DNA from 2 places in the Cupriavidus sp. SHE genome. Region 2 is predicted to be linked to the other one. Evidence: riboswitches for the same ligand, from Rfam matches in the RefSeq annotation. Region 2 holds a riboswitch; the other holds the start of a gene.

Region 1 (10,493 bases), on a different contig from region 2:
ATGCAGAAGTTCGGCGACGGGTTCCTGGCGTCGATGCTGGGCGACAACATCCATGAGTTCATCAACCTCATGGACGGCAACGGCGAACTGGTGTTTTCCGACCGTCAGGCCACGCGCATGGAGCGTGCGATGGCCAACATGGAGCTCGGCTTTGGCGAGGGCGGCTACCAGCCGTCCGAGTTCATCAAGCGCTACCTGCCGCAAGGCACGTTCGACCTGTGCATCGCGGACGAGGCACACGAGTACAAGAACGGTGGCAGTGCCCAGGGCCAAGCCATGGGCGTGCTGGCGGCGAAGGCTCGTAAGACCTTGCTGCTGACAGGCACGCTGATGGGCGGCTACGGGGACGACCTGTTCTACCTGCTGTTCCGAGCCCTGCCTGGGCGGATGATCGAAGACGGCTACCGCCCGACCACGAGCGGCAGCATGACCTCGGCGGCCATGGCGTTCATGAGGGACCACGGGGTCCTCAAGGACATCTACTCCGAAAACACCGGCACGGCGCACAAGACGGCCAGGGGCACCAAGGTATCGGTGCGCACGGTCAAGGCTCCGGGCTTCGGGCCGAAGGGGGTCTTGCGGTGCATCCTGCCGTTCACGATCTTCCTCAAGCTCAAGGACATCGGCGGCAACGTCCTGCCGCCGTATGACGAGGAGTTCCGTGAAGTCGCAATGGACACGGCACAAGCCGCGGCCTACCGCGACCTGGCGGGTCGGCTGACCGCGGAGCTGAAACAGGCTCTTGCGCGACGCGATACGACGCTGCTGGGTGTGGTGCTCAACGTACTGCTGGCCTGGCCGGACTGCTGCTTCCGGTCGGAGACCGTGGTGCATCCGCGCACGCGCAACACCTTGGCGTTCGTCCCGGCTCAGTTCAACGAGTTCGAGGTGACGCCGAAAGAGCGCGAGCTGATCGACATCTGCAAGGAAGAGAAGGCGCAGGGCCGCAAGGTCCTGGCCTACACGGTCTATACCGGCACGCGTGACACCACGTCGCGCTTGAAGGTGCTGCTGGAGCAGGAAGGCTTTAGGGTGGCGGTGCTGCGCGCAAGCGTGGACGCCAGCCGACGCGAGGACTGGATCGCCGAGCAACTGGACCGTGGCATCGACGTGCTCATCACCAATCCCGAACTGGTCAAGACGGGACTGGACCTGTTGGACTTCCCGACGATCGTTTTCATGCAGTCGGGCTACAACGTGTACTCGCTCCAGCAGGCGGCACGCCGCTCCTGGCGCATCGGACAGAAACAGCCGGTGCGCGTGATCTACCTCGGCTACGCCGGTTCCTCGCAGATGACCTGCCTGGAGCTGATGGCCAAGAAGATCATGGTGTCCCAGAGCACGTCGGGAGACGTGCCCGAATCCGGGCTCGACGTCCTCAATCAGGATGGAGACTCGGTAGAGGTCGCTCTCGCGAGGCAACTCGTGGCGGCGTGATCCGTCTCACAAGCTGGCGCCATCAGGCGCCGGCTTTTCTCCTTGACGAAGTCAGCGCCTTGCCGTGTCAGGCGAGGCTCGCGGTGTGGTGGCTTTCATTGACACGATGGATGGTGAACACCGTGTCCTGCAGCTCGATCTCATTGAGGCAGCACGGGTCCTGCTTGATGCGCCAGTAGCGCGACAGTGGCAGACCCAGGCTATGCAGCAGCAGGACGCGATTGATGCTGTCGTGGCCCACCAGGACGACCGTCTGGTCCCGATGCTTGCGCAGCACGATCCGCAGTACGTTGATGGCGCGCCCCAGCACACCGGCCATCGTCTCGCCACCCGGAATCACGGCAAGATCGGGTGCCTCAAACCACAGACGCGACTCGTCGGGCCAGCGTGAACGCACCTCTTCGTGCGTGAGTCCCTGCCACTGACCGTAGTCGGTATCGGCAAGGTCTTCGAGCACGTGCACCTTCGAGGCCGTGGCGCGGCCGATGGCCTCCCCCGTGTGAACACACCGCGAGAGCGGGCTGGCGTAGATGGCATCGGGCTTCCAGCCCTCTGCGACGCGCCTGCCGAGCGCTTCAGCCTGCCGCTTTCCCAGCTCCGAAAGTGGCAGTTCGGCACGCCCGCGAAAGCGCTCAGGCGCGATCCAGTCCACATGACCATGACGGGTCAGGATAACGTTTGTCATTCATTCACTCTCCATAAAAACAGGTTTTCAAGACATCAACGGACGAAGGCGTGGGTCCCCGCATAGGTGGCCGCGCTTCCCAGCGCTTCCTCGATGCGCAGGAGCTGGTTGTATTTCTCGACGCGCTCGCCGCGACAAGGCGCGCCGGTCTTGAGGTGCCCGGTGTCCAGCGCGACTGCCAGGTCCGCGATGAAGCTGTCCACGGTCTCGCCGCTGCGGTGCGACACCATCGCACCCCAGTTGGCGTTGTAGGCCAAGGCGACGGCAGACAAGGTTTCTGTCAGCGTGCCGATCTGATTGGGCTTGATCAGCACCGCGTTGGCCACGTCCTCGCGGATACCGCGCTCAATGCGCTCGACGTTGGTCACGAAGAGGTCGTCGCCGACCAGTTCGATCTTCTTGCCCAGGGTCTGGTTCAGCAGCGCCCAGCCGCTCCAGTCGTCTTCCGCCAGGCCGTCTTCCAGGACCTTGATGGGGTAGCGCGCCACCCACTCGACGTAGAGTGCGACCAGTTCCTCGGCCGTGACCGTGCGCCCTTCGCTGCGCAAGTGGTACATCCCGTCGTGATAGAACCCACTCGATGCAGGGTCCAGCGCCAGGACGACATCCTTTCCCGCTTCGTAACCAGCCCGCGAGATGGCCGCCAGGATCAACTCCACCGCGTCGCTGTTGCGTTTGAGCGGCGGCGCGAACCCGCCTTCGTCGCCCACAGTGGTGGAGTGGCCCTTGTCCTTAAGGACTTCGCGCAGACGGTGGTAGATCTCGGCACCGCAGCGCATCGCTTCGGCAAAGCTCGAAGCGCCCACCGGAGCGATCATGAACTCTTGGAAATCCACTCCCTGCCAGTTCGCATGTACCCCGCCGTTGAGGACGTTGAACATGGGCACGGGCATGCGGTGGACCTCGGGTCCGCCCAAATGTCGGAACAGTGGCTGTTGGGCGGCCTGCGATGCCGCCCGCGCCACGGCCAGGCTCGCGCCGAGGATCGCGTTGGCGCCGATGCGGCTCTTGTTCGCCGTGCCGTCGTAGTCCCGCAGCCGCCGGTCGATCGTCTCCTGATCGAAGGCGTCGGCATCGAGCAGCACCGCGGCAATGCCTTTGTTTACATGGGCCACAGCGGCACGGACCCCTTTGCCGTCGAAACACCGGATGTCGCCGTCGCGCAGTTCGACGGCCTCGTGGATGCCGGTCGAAGCTCCGGCCGGAACCGCGGCGCGTCCCATCACGCCGCTGCTCAGGTGCACATCGACCTCGATGGTCGGATTGCCGCGCGAATCGAGGATTTCACGCGCGTGAATCATCTTTATCTTGGAAACCATATAACCCCCTGCAATTGAACTTGGACGGGCGGGACGCGTGGCCTTGGTGTCCGGATCTGCCCGCGCTTTCAATCAGCCCGCAGCTTGCCGGTCAGGTCTTTGCCCTGCCCACAGGTGATCGCGTCGCCAGCAGCCACGCGCGCCAGACAGCCGTGCTCGCCGTTCGCGCGTTCGTAGATCAAGCCGTTTTCCACGGTGCGCACTGCGTACCACTCCGTGTCGCTCAGGGGAGCGACAACGCTGGCACTGCACACCATGACGACGGACCAGGCGATGAGCGCAGCGATCAGCCGACCGTTTTCCCGCAGCCAATCGCGCATGCCCGGCTCGGGCGGCAGGTTGTAAACCCTCAACATGGCAGTCTCCTGGACCAAGTCATGAGTCGCGCCAAAGGTGCTTACTTCGCGCCCAGACCGATGCGTCCGTACTCGACGGGCACCTTCACGTAGGTCAGGTCGATCGCTTCCTGCGCCAGCGCGTCCATCAAACGCCGGCAGGCCGCTTCGTCTACGGAGACGGTCACCGCCAGCGGTTGGTCGGCCAGTTCGAAGAAGTGCGCGGAGTGGAAGCGGCCGACGTGATCGAATCCTTCCGCACCGCCCACCAGCGTGCCGCCGACAGCGCCATGGTCCTTGGCGAACTCCAGGAGCCAGTCACCGATGGGCTTGTGCCCGTGGCGGCGGTCCTGCGCCGTGAAGAATGTCAGTTGGTAGCCTTTCATGGGGTCTCCTTTACGATTGGCGAGTAGCGGATGCGGACGCCATGCCCAGCGCCGTCATCGTGAGCGAGCCGCCCACGTGCAGCGCCAGCATGCCGGCCGACCAGCCCAGGCGGCCGTCGCGCAGCAGCGTGAGCAGTTCGGCCGAGAACGTGGAAAAGGTGGACAGACCACCAGCGAGCCCGGTGATCACGAACAGGCGCCACACGGGCGACAAGCCCGGTGCCATCCCGAAGTAGGCGATCGCAAAACCCACGATGTAGGCCGCAATCAGGTTCGATGCCAGGGTGCCCATCGGGATCGGCGGCACCAGGGCGTTCATCGCCACGCTCAGGCCGTAGCGCAGGAGCGCGCCGATGATGGAGCCGAGGCTGATGGCCAGGACTGCGTATGCGCCGCTCATCGTCAAACGCCCCGGGTCGCATTGCCGGAGGCGGTCCTCAGGTGCGACAGCGGCAGCTCACACAGGAACAGCACGGCGTGGACCTTCTTCAACTCGTCCCCGTGCTCGTGCATGAACGCCCGCAGCCGCTGCTCGGTGTCCAGCAATTCCAGGCATTCCGGGTGCCGCATGCCCGTCAGTTCGGGGTGCTGGTGCGACAAGCGTTCTCCTGGCAGGTAGCCCGAACTGACCCGGTGCAGCATGGCCTGCAGGATGTTGGCCTTCTTGGCCACGGTAAGCAGGTGATGCGCCAGTGCAGGCGCGCTCAGGTGGTGCCAGAAACGGGTGACCTTGGCCCGGGTTGCGGTCGGGAAGTACAGCCGCAGCGCCGCGATGGTCTGGGACGTGTCTGTTTTCATTCAACGCTTTCCTTGGAGACAGGGGGCAGTGCCACAGGATCTGCGGCGGAAGACTTCGAGGTTTCGCGGCGCTTCTTGAGGAAGGCGGCAAGATCGGCGATGCGCAGGTCTTCAGGGACAGCGGCCCGATGCCGGCGGTGCTTGCTGTGGCCTACGCGCTGCGCGTGGTAAATGCCGGTGTGCCCCGAGAACAGGTAAGCCGTGACGCAGCCGATGGCCGCCAGCGGACCGATCTCGGCACCGAACAGTTCCATCGCCATCAGGGTCGTGGCAATCGGGGTGTTGGCCGCGCCGGAGAACACCGCGACGAAGCCGATGCCGGCCATGAAAGCGAACGGCATCTGCAGGATCGGCGCCAGTGCGTTGCCCAGGGTAGCGCCGATGTAGAACAGCGGGGTGACCTCACCGCCCTTGAAGCCCGTGCCCAGCGACGCGACCGTGAAGCCGAACTTGCCAAGGAAATCCCACGGCTGCATCGGCTCCTGGAAGGCGCGCTCGATCTCCGGGATGCCCAGACCGATATACTGGTAGCCATCGAGCGCCCAGACCGCGAGGGCGATGACGATGCCGCCGGCGAACGGCCGAAGGGGTGCGTAATGGATGAGCCGCTTGACCCGCGCCCCGAGCGCGTGAGTGACGCGGGCGAACAGCATGCCGACGATGCCGAACACGACCCCGGCGAGCACGACCGCCACCACGCTCCAAGCGCCGACCGGCACGATCTGCCCGATCGCGTAATGGGCGTGGTGCACGCCCCAGGCCAGACATACCTGATCGGCCACGATGCCCGCCACCATGCAGGGGAACAGGGCGTCATAACGCATGCGCCCGATGGCCAGGATTTCCAGCCCGAACACGGCGCCCGCCATGGGCGTGCCGAACACCGACGAGAAGCCTGCGGCGATGCCGCACATCAGCAGGATGCGTCGGTCTTCATGTTCCAGGCGGAACACGTGGGTGAGTTGGTCGGCCAGCGCGCCGCCCATCTGCACCGCAGTGCCTTCGCGGCCCACGGAAGCACCGAAGAGGTGTGACACCACCGTGCCGCCCAGCACCAGCGGCACCATGCGTAGCGGAACCACCTTCTTGGGGTCGTGGATCTCGTCGATGATGAGGTTGTTGCCTCCGTCCACCGTCTTGCCGAGCAGGTGATACACGAGGCCCACGCCCAGGCCGGCCAGCGGCAGCAGCCAAATCACCCAAGGGTGGGACTCGCGCCAGGCCGTGGCATGATCGAGGGAGACGAGGAAGAAGGCGGAGGCGCTGCCGGCCAGGACGGCAACAACGCTGGCGATGAGAAGCCACTTGCCCACGTAGGGCAGCAGCTCAAGCTGTTCTAGACGGCGATTAGGCATGGGGTCGGTTCGCTCGAAATCCATCGGGCTGACCCATGCAAGAGATGTGGACGTGAACGCCTACAGCCCCGACAGAAGGTCAGGTAACTGTAGGCGTCATCGGCAGCGAATGCTGCGGTTCGGTTTCCCAGGAGGAACGCCATCTCCAAGCGCGCACTATACCCTTTCGTGACGAAATGGTCGAGCGCAGTTTCAGTGAATCCCTTCGGATCCCTGCCGGGCTCCCTGGCGGTGCTGGGGTGCCGGCCGCGGCGCTGGGCCTAATCGAGGGCGCGGCCGATGCGGTGGCCAGCTTCACCAAGATGGTGTCGGGCTACCTCGCTCGGCCATCGCAAAGCACTGGTCCTGCTCGGCTATGCGCTCACTCCGCTCGTCCAGGTCTTCATCGCACTGGCGGTGGGATGGCCGCTGCTGCTCCTGGGTCAGTTGCTGTCCTGATTCGGCAAGGGACTGCGCGGGCCGCTACGCGACGCCATCGTGATCCAGGCGGTGAGCGCGCAGACCCCTGGACGCGCGTTCGGCTTTCACCGGGCGATGGATACGGTGGGTGCGGTCGCCGGGCAGCTGCTGGGCGTGGCTGCGCTGGGGTGGGCGCAGACGCTGCATTGAGACGACGTAGCCAGCCCGTTCCGCGTGGTGCTCGGGCTGTCCGTGATCCCTGGCCTGCTGGCCGTGCTGGTTTTCCTGACGCTCGTGAACGCCCCCCAGCAATCGCCCAATCCCGGCCTGCGCTTCTTCGGCGCGCTGCACGAGCTGCCAACACGGTTCAAACGCTACCTCTGCGCGGTCGGGTTGTCTGGCCTGGGGAACTTCTCGCACAGCCTGCTGATCCTGGCCGCCACGCACTTGCTGGCGCCCTCGATCGACATCATGCATGCGACACAGGTCGCCGGGCTGCTCTACGTGGGACGCAACGCCGTGCAGGTGCTGGCTTCCTATCCGGTTAGCGCCTGGGCGGATCGCATCGGCCCGCTGCCGCTATGGGTGGCGGGCTACGCGCTGGGCGCGGCCACTGCTGTGCTGGCGGCACTCGCCTTCTGCCTGGGCATAGGCAGCCTGCCGCTGCTCGCCACCAGTTTTGTGGCCGCGGGGCTCTACGTGGCGATGCAGGAGGCGCTGGAATCCACGGTCGCCGCGGGCATGATCGAACCGCAAGCGCTGACTATGAGCTACGGAGCGCTGGGCACCGTCGATGGCAGCGCCAAGTTCCTGTCGAGTGCGGTCGTAGGCACCGTATGGACGATGACCTCGCCGGTACTGGGCTTAGGGTTGGCTGTCGTCCTGATGCTGACCGGAACGGTTGCACTGGGCCGCCTCAACCGATGAGGATGCGCCACGTCGATCGATTCCCTGCGATGTCGCGTCTGGCCTGATGCACCCCAGCGACCGACCTTCTATGCCCACGGCCCTTCGGGGCCGTTTGTTTTGGTCGGCGCCAGGAAATCGGACGGCCCTCATTTCGCATTGTTTGCTGTCGCAACCTCACGCAGCGGCGATGGTGAGGGCTCGATGTTTCAGGACGACGCGCCATGTGCCCCTCACCACCCTGGTTTCACCACCCCGAACGCCGCCTGCTGGCGGGTTTTCTCGGCCTCCTTTGGTCGGTGCTGGCTGGCGGCTGCGCGACGACGAGCGCGCCGGTCGCGCCCGACACAATCGAGGAATCCTCGGCCGCGCCCGCATCCGAGGCGCCCGAATACATCCCCGTCGTGCGCTACGGGCGCTACACCCTCGTGGAACTGGCACCGACAGCAGCGCAGCGCGACCTGCTTTTGCAGACCATCGACGTGTCGATGCCCGAGGATGCCCGCGCCACGGTCGGCGACGGGCTACGGCATGTGCTCAAGCGCAGCGGCTACGGCTTGTGCCAGACGGCGCACGCGGTGGTCGAGCTGTACGCACTGCCGCTGCCGGCGGCGCACCTGCACCTAGGCCCCATGACCCTGCGCGAAGCGCTGCTCACCCTTGCTGGTCCGGCCTGGGAACTGCACGCGGATGACCGCGCGCGGCAAATCTGCTTCGAGCGTCCCAACGACAGCATGACCGCCGACAAGGCACCCGCGCTGCCCGCCAACGAGGCGGTGCAGACGTTTCCGCTGGCGCCCGCGGCATCGGGAGGCCAGCCATGAACGGCCCGCAGCCCGCCCAGCGCTCAACCGCCGCCGTGGTGGTGCAGAGCCTGATGTGGCTCTGGCTGATCGGCCTCAGTGTCCTCATTGCCCTCGGCTACCAGGCCATGAACGATCAGGCCGACCAGGATCGCCTCAATTCCCGCCTGCAACGCCTCGAAGCGCTGGCGACGGGCCTGGCCGAGACCGTCGAGGCCATCCAGCAGCGTCCAGCCGTCGCCACGGCGGCGGACCTCAAGGACACGCGCCAAATCCTGGAGGCACGCGCCGCCCAGGTCGAGCAATCGCTGAGCGACTATGCCGCCGCCGCCGACCTTCAGGCGCTGCGCGCCGAAGTCGAGCAAGTCAAGACGCGGCAGACCGCTGCGCGCGCCGCTGCACCCGCCCAGCCGCGCAGCGGGAACAAGCCCACCGCCAAGCCCGAACCACCGCCGCTCCCGTTCCGCATCGTGGGTGCCGAACTGCGTGCCGGCGAGCGCAGCGTGTCCGTCGCGCCGAGCAGTGGCGACTTCACGCCCGACCAGCTTCAAGTGCTGCTGCCAGGTGATGCGGTCGGCCCGTGGCGCTTGCAGGCCGTCGAGGGCAACACCGCGGTGTTCCAGGCCGGCGACCAGACCCGCCGCGTGGCGATTCCCTGACCGGAGTACAGCGCATGAAGCCATCGATCGTCCTTTCCGCGCTCCTGCTGGCATCCACCCAGTTTCCCGCGTGGGCTCAGCAGCCGGCCACGGCTCCGGCCCGCAATGCGCAGAGCCAGGAGCGCCCGCTGGCCGCACGCGCTCTGGACGGCCGGGTGTCAAGCGACTGGGGCCTGCAACCGCAGGAGTGGGCGCGCTACCGCGAACTGATGGACGGGCCGCTGGGCATCTACTCGCCCAACCTGGACCCGCTGTCGGCCCTAGGCATCGAGGCCCGCACCGACGAGGAGCGGCGCCGCTACGCAGAACTGCAGGTGCAGGTCGAGGCGCGCCGCGTCGAGAAGCTGCTTGCCTATCAGCGCGCCTACGACGAGGCCTGGCAGCGCCTGAACCCCGGAATGCAGCGGGTGAACCTGCCGGACGACAAGCCGGTCGCCGGCGCCACGCGCGGCTCCGGCCGCACAGCAGTGTTCGTCAAGGACGGCTGCGTGGCCTGCAGCCAGCTCGTCCAGCGCCTGCAATCTACGGGCGCCGAATTCGACCTGTACATGGTCGGCAGCCGCCAGGATGACGCGCGCATCCGCGACTGGGCCAAGCGCGCGAACGTCGATCCGGCACGCGTGCGCAGCGGAAGCATCACGCTCAACCACGACGGCGGTCGCTGGCTAACATTGGGGGTGCCCGGCGATCTGCCGGCGGTCGTGCGCGAGGTGAACGGCCAATGGCAGCGCCAGCCGTAGCCGCTCTCCTGCGCGCACTGGTGCTCATCGCCGGCTTCTGCGCCTGCGTTGCCCAGGCCGAGGAGGTTCCGCCACCGGCCTATCAGCTCGCCGCGCAGCGCGCTGGCATCCCCTCGACGGTGCTCTACGCCGTGGCCTTGCAAGAGAGCGGCATCCGCCGCCACGGGCGCATCGTTCCGTGGCCGTGGTCCCTTAATGTCGCCGGCCAGTCGCACCGCTACGCGACCCGTGCCGACGCCTGCGCGGGCTTGCAGCGGGCAATGCGCTCCACGCCGCACACGCGCATCGACGCGGGCCTGGGCCAGATCAACCTCGGCTACCACCAGCAGCGCTACACCAGCGCGTGCGACTTGCTAGACCCGTACCGCAACCTCGCCATCGCCGCCGAGATCCTGCGGGAGCAGCACACCCCCGGCGAGGACTGGTTGCTGGCGATCGGCCGCTACCACCGTCCTGCCGGGGGTGAGCCTGCCGCCCGCTACCGGCGCAGCGTATCCCGCCACCTTGCCCGCGTGCAGGGCCCGCGCCCAACCGCCGCGGTCCTCGCCGCGCGCCAGGAGACATCCCCATGACGACATCCCATCTGGCCTTACGAGGCCTGCTCGTGCTGCTGGCGAGTCTGCCGCTGGCCTCGCTTGCCGGCGAGCCGCTGATCGTGGTCGAAGACCGCG
Region 2 (10,493 bases):
GCGTGCTGCCCGGTGCGCGCCTGCTGCTGCACGCCGAAGGTGAACCCACCGTGCGCGCCGTGTTGGCACAGCTCGACGCCATCGAGGCGCTGGGCATTGCGCCGAACGCCGCTTTGCCGGCGTATTGGCGCACGCTCGGCAACCGGCTCGCGGCACGCTTGCCGCTGCCAGAGTACACCGCCGAGCGGCACGCCGCCTGGCTCGCCGGGAGGGCGCTGCCATGACGACGCTTCCCACGTCCGCAAACACCACTGGAACAGCGCCGCGTCGTCGCTCGCGTCTGCGCGCTCGCCTCGTGCTGGCGAGCCTGTCCATCGGCGGCTTCGCTGCGCTGGCATGGGCATCCTTCGTGTCGCCGCTGCCGCGCCTGACCTACAACCCGTCCGACAGCGTGGCGGTCGGCTGGTATCGCATCGAACCGTTCGACCCGCATACCGCCTTGTTGTCACGTCCGTTGTCCGTGGACAGCATCGTGCTGGTGCCCTTGCCGGCCGAAGCCGCTGCGCTGGCTGCGCAGCGCGGCTACCTGCCGACGCGCATTCCGTTGCTCAAGCGCGTTGGTGCCGTCGCGCCGCAGGAGGTGTGTATTGTCGGTCGCAGCGTGCGCATCGACGGCGTGCCAGTGGCCGCCGCATTGCCTGCCGACCGCATGGGCCGGCCGCTGCCATCCTGGCAGCAGTGCCGCCGCCTCGAACCGGGCGAGCTGTTCCTGCTGAGCGTGACCAATCCCGCGTCGTTCGACAGCCGTTACTTCGGGCCGGTGCGCGCATCGGCCGTGCTCGGCCTCGCGCATCCGGTCTGGTTGGAGACACGCTGATGATGGCTGCCGATTCGCTGCGCTTCATCGTGCCATCCGGCGTGTCGTCCTGCCGCCCTTTGCCGTGTCGTCGCGCATGTCGTGCGAGCGCATCCGCGTCGCACGTTGCGCAGCATCCGGCATCGCTTTCACACGTGCAGGCGTCTTGCCTCGAACGCGCCCGGCCGGTGGCCGTGGGCGCGTTCGCCGGCGCGCTGGCTGCAAGCAGCGCAGCGCCGCCGGGCCGCCGACGCCCGGAGCGACAGCGCAGGGCAAAGGCGGAAGGCAAGATAAAAGGTCGCGGCACGTGGCCGCTTGGAAACCTTGTCTGCACATGGGGGTGGCGCGGCACGCGCCAGGGGGCGGCAGCGTGCCGCGAAGGTGCGCAACGCCGCATCGCCGTTGGCGAAACCGCGTGCTTCGTCCGCTGGACTGCGACGGCCTTGGATGTAACCGCACCATGAGCAGCCGTGACGACGACCGATTCCGCGTTCGGCCTGGTGCGCCGAAGCAGCGTGGCGACGCCTTCATCAACAAGGTACTGCGCCAGACCAACAAGGCCGGCGCCAAGCTCGGCAAGGCGGCTGGCAAGGTCGGCCAGCGACCCGGTTCCCGGTTAGGGCGCGGCCACGTCGCCGCTCGCTTTGCTGGTCGTGGACTTGGGGCAAACGCCCGGCGCGTGACGATCAAGGCGAGGCTGGTCAATCTGGCACAGGCGGGGCCGCGCTCCACTGCTGCGCACCTGCGCTACATCGAGCGCGAAGGCGTTGATCGCCAAGGCGGCCCAGGCCATGCCTACGGGCCGACGACCGATGCCGCCGACCTCGAAGTGTTCAAGGAACGTGGTGCCGACGACCGCCACCAGTTCCGGTTCATCGTTTCGCCGGAGGACGCCGAACAGCTCGACGACCTGCGAACCTACACGCGGCACCTGATGGCGCGCATGGAGGCCGACCTGGGCACGCGGCTGGAATGGGTGGCCGTCGATCACTGGAACACCGACAACCCACACACGCACGTCGTTCTGCGCGGCAAGGACGACACCGGCAAAGACCTCATCATTTCGCGTGACTACATCGCCGAAGGGATGCGTCGGCGTGCGTCGGAGCTGGCGACCGAATGGCTGGGGCCGCGCACCGAGCTGGAGATGCAGCAGGCTATGCTGCGCGAAGTCGAACAGGAGCGATGGACAGGTCTGGATCGCACCTTGCAGCGCGAGGCCGGCGACGACGGCTTGGTGCATATCGAACGCTTCGCAGAACCCCGGCTGCAACGCCAGCGACAAATGCTGATCGGCCGTTTGCAACGCTTGCAACGCATGGGCCTGGCGAGCGAGCAACAGCCCGGCGTGTGGGCCGTCCACGCCGAGGCCGAGCCGGCCTTGCGGGCAATGGGCGAGCGCGGCGACATCATCCGCACGATGCAGCGGGCTATGAGTGGCAAGCAGCGCGAGCTGGTCGTGTTCCAACCTGGCGAGGCTGGCCGCGCCATCGTCGGTCGCGTCGCTGGCAAGGGGCTGGCGGACGAGTTGTACGACAAGGGCTATCTGATCGTCGATGGCACGGACGGCAAGGCGCATTACGTCGCTTTGCCGCCGCGCTCGGAGTTGGAGCAGTACCCGACCGGGGCCGTGATAGAGGTGAAAAGGGCGGCCAACGTGCGCGTTGCCGACCGCAACATCGCCGCACTGTCCGTTGGTGGCGTGTACCGGACCGACCACCATCTTGCGCTTGCCCAAGGACAGGCTACGCCCGACCGCGATCCGCGTGAGGTGGTGGCCGCACACGTGCGCCGGCTCGAAGCCCTGCGCCGCGCCGGCATCGTGGAGCGCGAGGCCGAAGGCGTCTGGCGAGTGCCCGACGACCTCACCGAGCAGGGCCGCCAGTACGACGCGCAGCGCCTTGGCGGCGGCGTGGCGGTGGAACTGAAATCGCACCTACCCATCGAGCGCCAAGCGCGTGTCGTCGGCGCCACCTGGCTCGATCAGCAGTTGATCGGAGGCGGCAAGGGCTTGGGCGACCTGGGCTTTGGGGCCGAGGTGAAGGACGCGCTACGCCAGCGCGCCGACTTTCTGACTGAACAGGGCTTGGCCGAGCAGCGCGGGCAGCGCGTCGTCCTCGCGCGCAACCTGCTGGCGACGCTGCGCGGGCGCGAGCTGGTGCAGGCCGCGAAGGACATTGCCGCCGAAAGCGGCCTGGCGCATCGCCCCCTCACGGACGGGCAGCGCGTGGTTGGCATCTACCGGCGTTCGGTTGTGCTCGCCAGTGGGCGCTACGCGATGCTCGATGACGGCATGGGCTTCTCACTGGTGCCGTGGAAGCCGGTGATCGAACATCGCCTGGGCCATCAGCTTGCCGCGAACGTGCGCGGCGGCGCCGTGTCTTGGGAGCTGGGGAGGCAACGAGGCCCCGCCGTGGGCTAATCCCGTGTCCCGGCGACCATCGCCTTGACTCCACGAAAGTCGGAGAGCCAGCGATCCGTCAGGAGGCTGCGCCGCCTCGCTGGATGCGCCACAAGGCCAACGTGCCGGCGCCCATCAAGGCAGCAGCGAGACCGAACCCGAACACTGGCGAAACAGCCGTCCAGAGCAAACCGACCGTCGCGCTGGAAAGGAATTTCGCACCGCCATTGACCGTGCCCAGCGCGCCGTAGCTGGTCGCCAGCGTTTCGGGACCCACCATGTCGGCCGTCACGGTGGATTCCAGGGCCTCTTGCACCGCGACATACAGCCCGGCGGCAACGAAGACCCCGGCGAGCAGCGGCACGCTTGCGGTATGGAACCAGAAGGCCAGGACCATCAACACGGCTGTCAGTGCGCCGAGCGCGTATCCCACCACGAGCAGCGGCAGCGAGCCGATACGGTCGGCCCATGCGCCGATGGGATAGGAGGCCACCACCTGAACCACGTTGCGGCCAACGTACAGCAGCCCGGCAACCTGCGCGGCCTGTACGACGCCGAGCGACGACGTGAGCAATTGCGTCGCCCCGAGAATCAGCAGGCTGTGCGAGAAGTCGCCCAGGCCGAATATTCCCACCGCGCCTAGGTAGCGCTTGAAGCGTCCCGGCAGGCCGCGCAGCGTGCTCCACAGCCGCAGGCCCGGATTGGGCGAATGCTCTGGGTCTTTGACCAGGGCCAGGAATGCCAGCACGGCCAGCACGCCCGGAATCACCGACAGCCAGAGGACGAAGCGGAACGGCCCGGCCGCATCGTCCCAATGCAGGGACTGCGCCCAGCCCAGCACGGCCACGCCCAGCAAGGGGCCGATGACCGCGCCGATGGTGTCCACCGCGCGGTGGAAGCCGAAGGCACGGCCTCGCGTCTGCGGGCTGACGGCTTGGATCACGATGGCGTCGCGCAAGGGGCCGCGCAGTCCCTTGCCGAACCACGACACCAGCCGTCCAAGCAGCAGCAGCGGCCAGCCCGCCGCCAGCGCGATGAAGACCTGCCCCACCGGCGTCAGCGTATAGCCGACCAGCACGAGGCTCTTGCGGTGGCCGAGCTTGTCCGCGATATAGCCGGAGACCATCTTGGTGAAGCTGGCGACGGCATCGGCAATGCCTTCGATGATGCCCAGCGCCGCCGCCGGGATGCCCAGCACGGCCAGGAAGCCCGGCAGGATGACCGTTGTTGTTTCGTAGCAGAAGTCGCCCAGGGCGCTGGTCAGTCCCGCGCCAGCGACGGTGCGATTGAACCAGCCCTTCGTCGTGGCGGGGGCTTCGGGAGCCGCTTCTTGTAGTTCATTCTGCATGGAGGGCAATTCGTGATGTTGGTCGTTAAGCGGCCGCAGGCGCAGGCGCGCGGCCAGTGTCGGGGGCAGCATGGGCGGGCTCCGAGGTCATTGCTGTAACTCGAAGCGTGCGAGGACGGGGTAGTGGTCCGAGGCGCCATCCGTGGCCGGCGTGCGGATCACCTCGTAATGCCGCGCCGCCTGGGCGAGCGAAGCGGAGGCCAACAGGTAGTCGCAGCGCATCGTCGCAAACTCGGTGCCCGTGAAGCCGGCCGTGGGCACGGTTGCCACCTTGGCCGGGTCCAGCCGGTAGCCTAGATCGACCCACCCCGCCGCCTCCAGATGCGCCAGCACGCTACGGTCGGCGCTTTGCAGATCGTCGGCCAGGTAGCGGGCGCGATGCTGCGCCGGCAGCGCGTCGAAACCTTCCGGCTCGGGATCGTGAGGCGAGGCCGAATTGAAGTCACCAGTGACCAGCGTGAGCCGGTCCGGGGCGGCCTGCACCGCCAGGTAAGCCGCTTCGCGGCGTCGTACCTCGGGGCCGTTGGGGCACAGGTGCGCGCTGATGAAGGTGATCGGTTCGCTGCTGCCCGGCACGGCCACCTTGAGCGTTGCCAGCGCGTGGTGGAAGTGCGCGCCATCCGCGTCGAAGGCGAGCGGGCGCAGCGGCTCGCGGATGAAGATGGCGACGTTCTGGCCGGTACGCGGCGCGATGGCGAGAAAGCCGCGCATGCCGATGCGATCTTCCGTGGCATACAGCCACGCGCCGCCATTGGCATCGAAGCCCTTGGCTTCCTGCATCAGAAACACATCGGGCCGCACCTGGTTGATAAGGTCGATTTGCGCCTGGGCACGTGCGTCGTTGGCGCCATCGCGGCCGGCGAACAGGGTGTTGTAGGTCAGGACGGTCAGTTTCATTGCGGCTCCTTTCAGCGGTTTTCGTCGTGTGACTCGAAGACCCGCTGGGCATAGGCGTCGAGCAGCGCCTCGCAGCGCTGCAGGCGCTGCTGCGCCTCGACGGCCCGCGTAGCGCCGTAGAAGTCGAGCTTGCGAATCTTCTCCAACCACGTCTGGAGCTTCTTGAGGTCGGCGTCGTTTTCTTCGAGTTCTGCGTAGGTGAAGTGGCTGGCCGCCGTCTCCTTGGCAATCTCCGCGTCGAAGTCGTCGCATTTGGCGATGAATTCGGTGTATTGCTCATCGCGATCGGCCTTGAAGCGCGCCACGACTTTTTCCTCCTGGGACTTGTCCAGCGCGACGGTCTCCAGCAGCACCGACTCCCCGGCAATTTCGTCGATTTCGTTCTCGATGATCTTGAGGCGGCGAGTGTGGTCGTCGGTCTTGGGCAGCAGGCAGACGCCGTTCTGCAAATAGATGGCTCCCATGCCCTTGAGCCTTCGCCAGATAGCGATGCGCTTCTTGGCGGGTTCGGCGGGCACCTTGTACGTGAGCAACAGCCAGTTTTGAATTTTCATGCGAACAATCATAGTGAAACCACCGTAACAAATCAATTGTTTCAATAAGGCATGCCTGTTGTTCTGGATACACACGTCGGATGAAATCAATGTGGACGCGCCAACGGGGATGCGGTAAATTACGTGGTAGGAGATGGCGTTCCTCCTTTAACCGCAGCGATTTCTTAGCTGCTGATGACGCCTACAGACACCTGACCACGGTCGGGGGCTGTAGGCGCTCGCGTTCACATCCCTTGCCGTTGGTCAGCCCGATTTATTTCGAGCAGACATGACCAATGCGCCGATTCCGTCCCGAACAACTTGAGCTGCTGCCCTACATCGGCAAGTGGCTTGTCATCGCCAGCCTGGTTGCCTTCCTGGCAGGCACCGCTTCCGCCTTCTTTCTCGTGTCCCTGGATCGCGCCACCGCGTGGCGCGAAGCGCACCGCTGGGTCATCTGGCTGCTGCCGGTAGCCGGCTTCGCTGTCGGGTGGATCTACCACCTGATGGGCAAGACCGTCGATGGCGGCAACAACCTCATCATTGACGAGATCCACGACCCCAAGAAGGTCGTGCCGCTGCGCATGGTTCCGCTGGTGCTGGGCGGCACCGTCGTTTCCCATCTGTTCGGTGCCTCGGTAGGCCGCGAGGGAACCGCCGTGCAGATGGGCGGCGCGCTGGCCGACCAGCTCACCCACCTGTTTCGCATGAAGCACGAGGACCGGCGCATCCTGTTGATGGCCGGCATCAGCGCCGGCTTCGCGTCCGTGTTCGGCACGCCGCTGGCCGGCGCCGTGTTCGGTCTTGAAATCCTCGCCATTGGGCGCATGCGCTACGACGCGCTGTTCCCGTGCGTCGTGGCCGGCATCGTCGCCGATCAGGTCTGCTTGGCCTGGGGCGTCCACCACACGCACTACGTGATGGGCGAAATCTTGCCCATCAGTTTCTGGAGCGTGATGGCGGTGGTCGCGGCCGGGATCGTGTTCGGCCTCGTGGGCATGTTGTTCGCCACGGCCGCCCACAAATTGAGCGCGTGGGTCAAACGCCTGATTCACTACGCGCCGCTTCGGCCCGCTGCTGGCGGCATCGTCATCGCCACGGCGGTGTGGGCGCTCGATGCCTACAGCTACATAGGCCTGGGCATCCCTGACATCGTGCGCTCCTTCCAGGAGCCGATGGCGCCCTGGGACTTCCTCGGCAAGATGGCGTTCACGGTCGTCTCGCTGGGCACGGGATTCAAGGGTGGCGAAGTCACGCCGCTGTTCTACATCGGCGCGACGCTGGGCAACGTCCTGGCCCCGCTGCTGCAATTGCCGTTTCCCATGCTGGCCGGCATCGGCTTCGTCGCCGTGTTCGCGGGCGCTGCCAATACGCCCATTGCCACCACGCTCATGGCGATGGAACTGTTCGGCGCGGAAATCGGCCCGCTGGCCGCCGTCGGCTGCATCACGGCCTATCTGTTCTCCGGCCACACGGGCATCTACCGCGCGCAGCGCGTGGGCCACAGCAAGCACAGCAAGCACCGCAACGCCGTTCCCGAAGAACTGCGCATTGCCGACCTCGCGCATTTCCGCAAACAGAAGGACGAGTCGGCGAAAGAAGACCCGCCGCCGCCGGAGAACAAGGCCGAAACATCCGTCACGACCAAGGAAAACGCCCAATGACCTCAAAAGCCAGTCAGCAGCATATCGCCGCCTTGCGGCTGTATTTTCCGATCGCCACCAAAGCCAAGGTCACGCGCTTCTGGCATCACTTGAGCGCGCCGGCGCTGGCGCATCATCTGCTGACGGTCGCCAAGCAGGCCAACATCGTGCAGGCCATGCTGCATCAGGTCAGCTCCGGCTACCTGCCGGGCGAACGCATGTCGCACCACCATCCCGAATTGACCGGCATGCGGCATCCGCAATGCCTGGAGCTGCTGGATACCGAGGAGCGCCTGCGCGAGTTCATGCACGAGCACGCCGAGGAACTGCGCAAGGTGCATGTCGTGCTGTTCCTGTGCGAATTGCCGCTGGGTCGCCACCGCGCCGCGCATGCGACACATGCCAGCAAGGCCAGCTAACGATGGCCGGCGCCTACGCAATCCTCGCGGTGAGCATCGGGTCGGTGATCGGTGCGCTGATGCGCTACGGCCTGAGCTTGAGCATGAACGCGCTTGCGCCGCACATCCCAATGGGCACCCTGGCGTCCAACCTGATCGCGGCCTACATCGTGGGTGCCGCCATCGCCTATTTCGGCTCGGCGCCGAACCTGTCGCCGGCCTGGCGGCTGTTCGTTATCACCGGCCTGGCCGGCGGCTTATCCACCTTCTCGACGTTCTCGGCCGAACTGCTGACGCTGCTGCGCGACGGCCGCCTGGGGTGGTCGGCCGGCATGCTGGCACTGCACGTGGGCGGCTCGCTCGCGATGACGGTGCTTGGCATGGCCACGGTTTCCCTCATTCGCCAACCATGACCCAAGGAGCTGCTATGAAAGGCTATCAACTCACGTTCTTCACGGGACAAGACCGCAGGCACCGGCACACGCCCATTGGCGAGTGGCTGCTGAAATTCGCCAAGGAACAGGGCGCCGCCGGCGGCACGTTGGTCGGCGCCGCGGAAGGCTTCGACCACGCCGGGCGCTTCCATTCCGCGCATTTCTTCGAGCTGGCGGACCAGCCGCTCGCCATCACCGTCTCGGTGGACGAGGCGGCATGCCAGCGCCTGATGGACGCGCTCGCCCAGGAAGACATCAACCTGACCTACGTAAAAGTGCCTGTCGAGTACGGGCGCGTGGGCAAGGCCGTGACGTAAACGTATATCAGCCGAAAGTTTTTGCCCCAACCATAAGGAGACTCACCATGTTGACCGTTCGCAATCTTCGACCGGAACCCACGTTGTCCGACTGGTTCAGGGACAACAACAACCTGCTGGCCGGCCTGATCCTGTGGGCGGCTGCTCTGCTGTGGCTTGCCGGTATTCAGCCGCGCTTGAAAGAGTCAGCTTGGTACCACGTCAGCTTCGTCGAAGGCGGTTTGATGTACGACCGCATGCCGGATGAGGCGGCGTGCCGTGCCAGCGTGGCGGACAACACCACCGCCTGCCTATCGGGTGCGGAACTGGACGGGAACGGTTCCGGCCATTGAGAACACCTCATGTTGAGCAGGGGCTGCGGCATTGCTCCCGATGCCCCGGCACCCTGCGTAATGTCCTTCCGCCTTCTTGCATCGGAGTCAGCTATGGAGTCTGCGATCCAGACGATACACGCCCGCGAAATTCTGGATTCACGCGGCAATCCCACCATCGAGGTGGATGTGCGGCTTGCTGGCGGCGCGACCGGCCGGGCAGCCGTGCCTTCGGGTGCATCGACTGGCATCCATGAGGCGGTCGAGTTGCGCGACGACGACCCGTACCGCTATGCAGGCAAAGGCGTGTGCAGGGCCGTCGCCCACGTCAACAAGGCGATTGGAGCCGTCTTGCATGGCCTGGACGCAAAGGATCAAGCCGCCATCGACCATGCCCTGATCGCGTTCGACGGCACGCCGAATAAGGCCCGGCTCGGGGCCAACGCCATCCTGGGCGTCAGCCTGGCCGTCGCGCGGGCTGCAGCACAGACGGCCGGGCTGCCGCTGTTCCAGTACCTGGGCGGCGCGCAAGCCTGCCGTATGCCGGTGCCGATGTTCAACATCCTCAACGGCGGCGTGCATGCCAACTGGCAGGGTACGGACTTCCAAGAATTCATGATCGCTCCGGTTGGCGCGGCAACCTTCGCCGAAGGCGTGCGCTGGGGTGCAGAGATTTACCATCGCCTACACGCCACGTTGAAAGAACGTGGCTACTCCACGGCAGTCGGCGATGAAGGCGGTTTTGCTCCCGCCTTGAAGCACAACAGCGACGCGGTAGAGCTGATCCTGGCGGCCATCGAGAGTGCCGGATACACGCCCGGCGAGGATGTGGTGATTGCGCTCGATCCTGCATCCAGCGGCTTCTACGAGAACGGTCTGTACCACCTGCGCAGCGAAGACCACCATGTCACAGCGGAGCAGATGGTGGAGCTGTATGCCGACTGGATCGCCAGGTATCCCATCGCCGTGCTGGAAGACGGACTGGCGGAAGACGACTGGACTGGCTGGAAGCTGCTGAATCAGGCGCTGGGAAGCAGGATTGAACTGGTTGGTGATGATCTGTTCGTCACCAACGTAGAACGCATCGAGCGCGGCATCCGGGAGGACGTAGCCAATGCGGTGCTCATCAAGCCCAACCAGATCGGCACGCTCACCGAAACCCGTGCCGCAGTGGATACGGCCTATCTGGCTGGCTGGGGTGCAATGGTGTCGCACCGCAGCGGCGAGACCGTGGACAGCTTCATTGCCGACCTCACCGTGGCGCTGGGCACAGGCCATCTCAAAACGGGCGCGCCATGTCGCGGCGAGCGCGTCGAAAAGTACAACCAGCTCATGCGCATCGAAGAAGTGCTGGGCAAGGCCGCCGTCTATGCCGGACATGCCGCGTTCGTGCGGTGACTGATTTTTTTGCTACA

What was found. Region 2 has a riboswitch for fluoride ahead of RN01_RS23205 (voltage-gated chloride channel family protein). Riboswitches for the same ligand answer to the same signal wherever they lie in the genome.
Region 1: linked by a shared signal. The riboswitch ahead of RN01_RS02785 (voltage-gated chloride channel family protein) and the one ahead of RN01_RS23205 (voltage-gated chloride channel family protein) in region 2 are both predicted to bind fluoride.

Annotation. Positions count from the first base shown of each region.
Region 1 is NZ_JWMB01000006.1:31,173-41,665, reverse strand. It holds gene RN01_RS02820 (helicase-related protein) at 1-1,437, shown strand, start outside; gene RN01_RS02815 (histidine phosphatase family protein) at 1,505-2,122, opposite strand; gene eno (phosphopyruvate hydratase) at 2,158-3,441, opposite strand; gene RN01_RS02805 (hypothetical protein) at 3,510-3,797, opposite strand; gene RN01_RS02800 (DUF190 domain-containing protein) at 3,839-4,162, opposite strand; gene crcB (fluoride efflux transporter CrcB) at 4,173-4,562, opposite strand; gene RN01_RS02790 (hypothetical protein) at 4,565-4,960, opposite strand; gene RN01_RS02785 (voltage-gated chloride channel family protein) at 4,957-6,339, opposite strand; fluoride riboswitch at 6,399-6,471, opposite strand; gene RN01_RS34240 (hypothetical protein) at 6,967-7,641, shown strand; gene RN01_RS02775 (PilL N-terminal domain-containing protein) at 7,845-8,444, shown strand; gene RN01_RS02770 (hypothetical protein) at 8,441-9,082, shown strand; gene RN01_RS02765 (TIGR03759 family integrating conjugative element protein) at 9,097-9,822, shown strand; gene RN01_RS02760 (transglycosylase SLT domain-containing protein) at 9,804-10,394, shown strand; gene RN01_RS02755 (integrating conjugative element protein) at 10,391-10,493, shown strand, end outside.
Region 2 is NZ_JWMB01000049.1:21,924-32,416, forward strand. It holds gene RN01_RS23170 (DUF2840 domain-containing protein) at 1-224, shown strand, start outside; gene RN01_RS23175 (S26 family signal peptidase) at 221-817, shown strand; gene RN01_RS23185 (relaxase/mobilization nuclease and DUF3363 domain-containing protein) at 1,257-3,218, shown strand; gene RN01_RS23190 (MFS transporter) at 3,277-4,617, opposite strand; gene RN01_RS23195 (endonuclease/exonuclease/phosphatase family protein) at 4,633-5,442, opposite strand; gene RN01_RS23200 (Chromate resistance protein ChrB) at 5,454-6,041, opposite strand; fluoride riboswitch at 6,117-6,187, shown strand; gene RN01_RS23205 (voltage-gated chloride channel family protein) at 6,272-7,639, shown strand; gene RN01_RS23210 (DUF190 domain-containing protein) at 7,636-8,037, shown strand; gene crcB (fluoride efflux transporter CrcB) at 8,040-8,429, shown strand; gene RN01_RS23220 (DUF190 domain-containing protein) at 8,444-8,767, shown strand; gene RN01_RS23225 (hypothetical protein) at 8,815-9,099, shown strand; gene eno (phosphopyruvate hydratase) at 9,193-10,476, shown strand.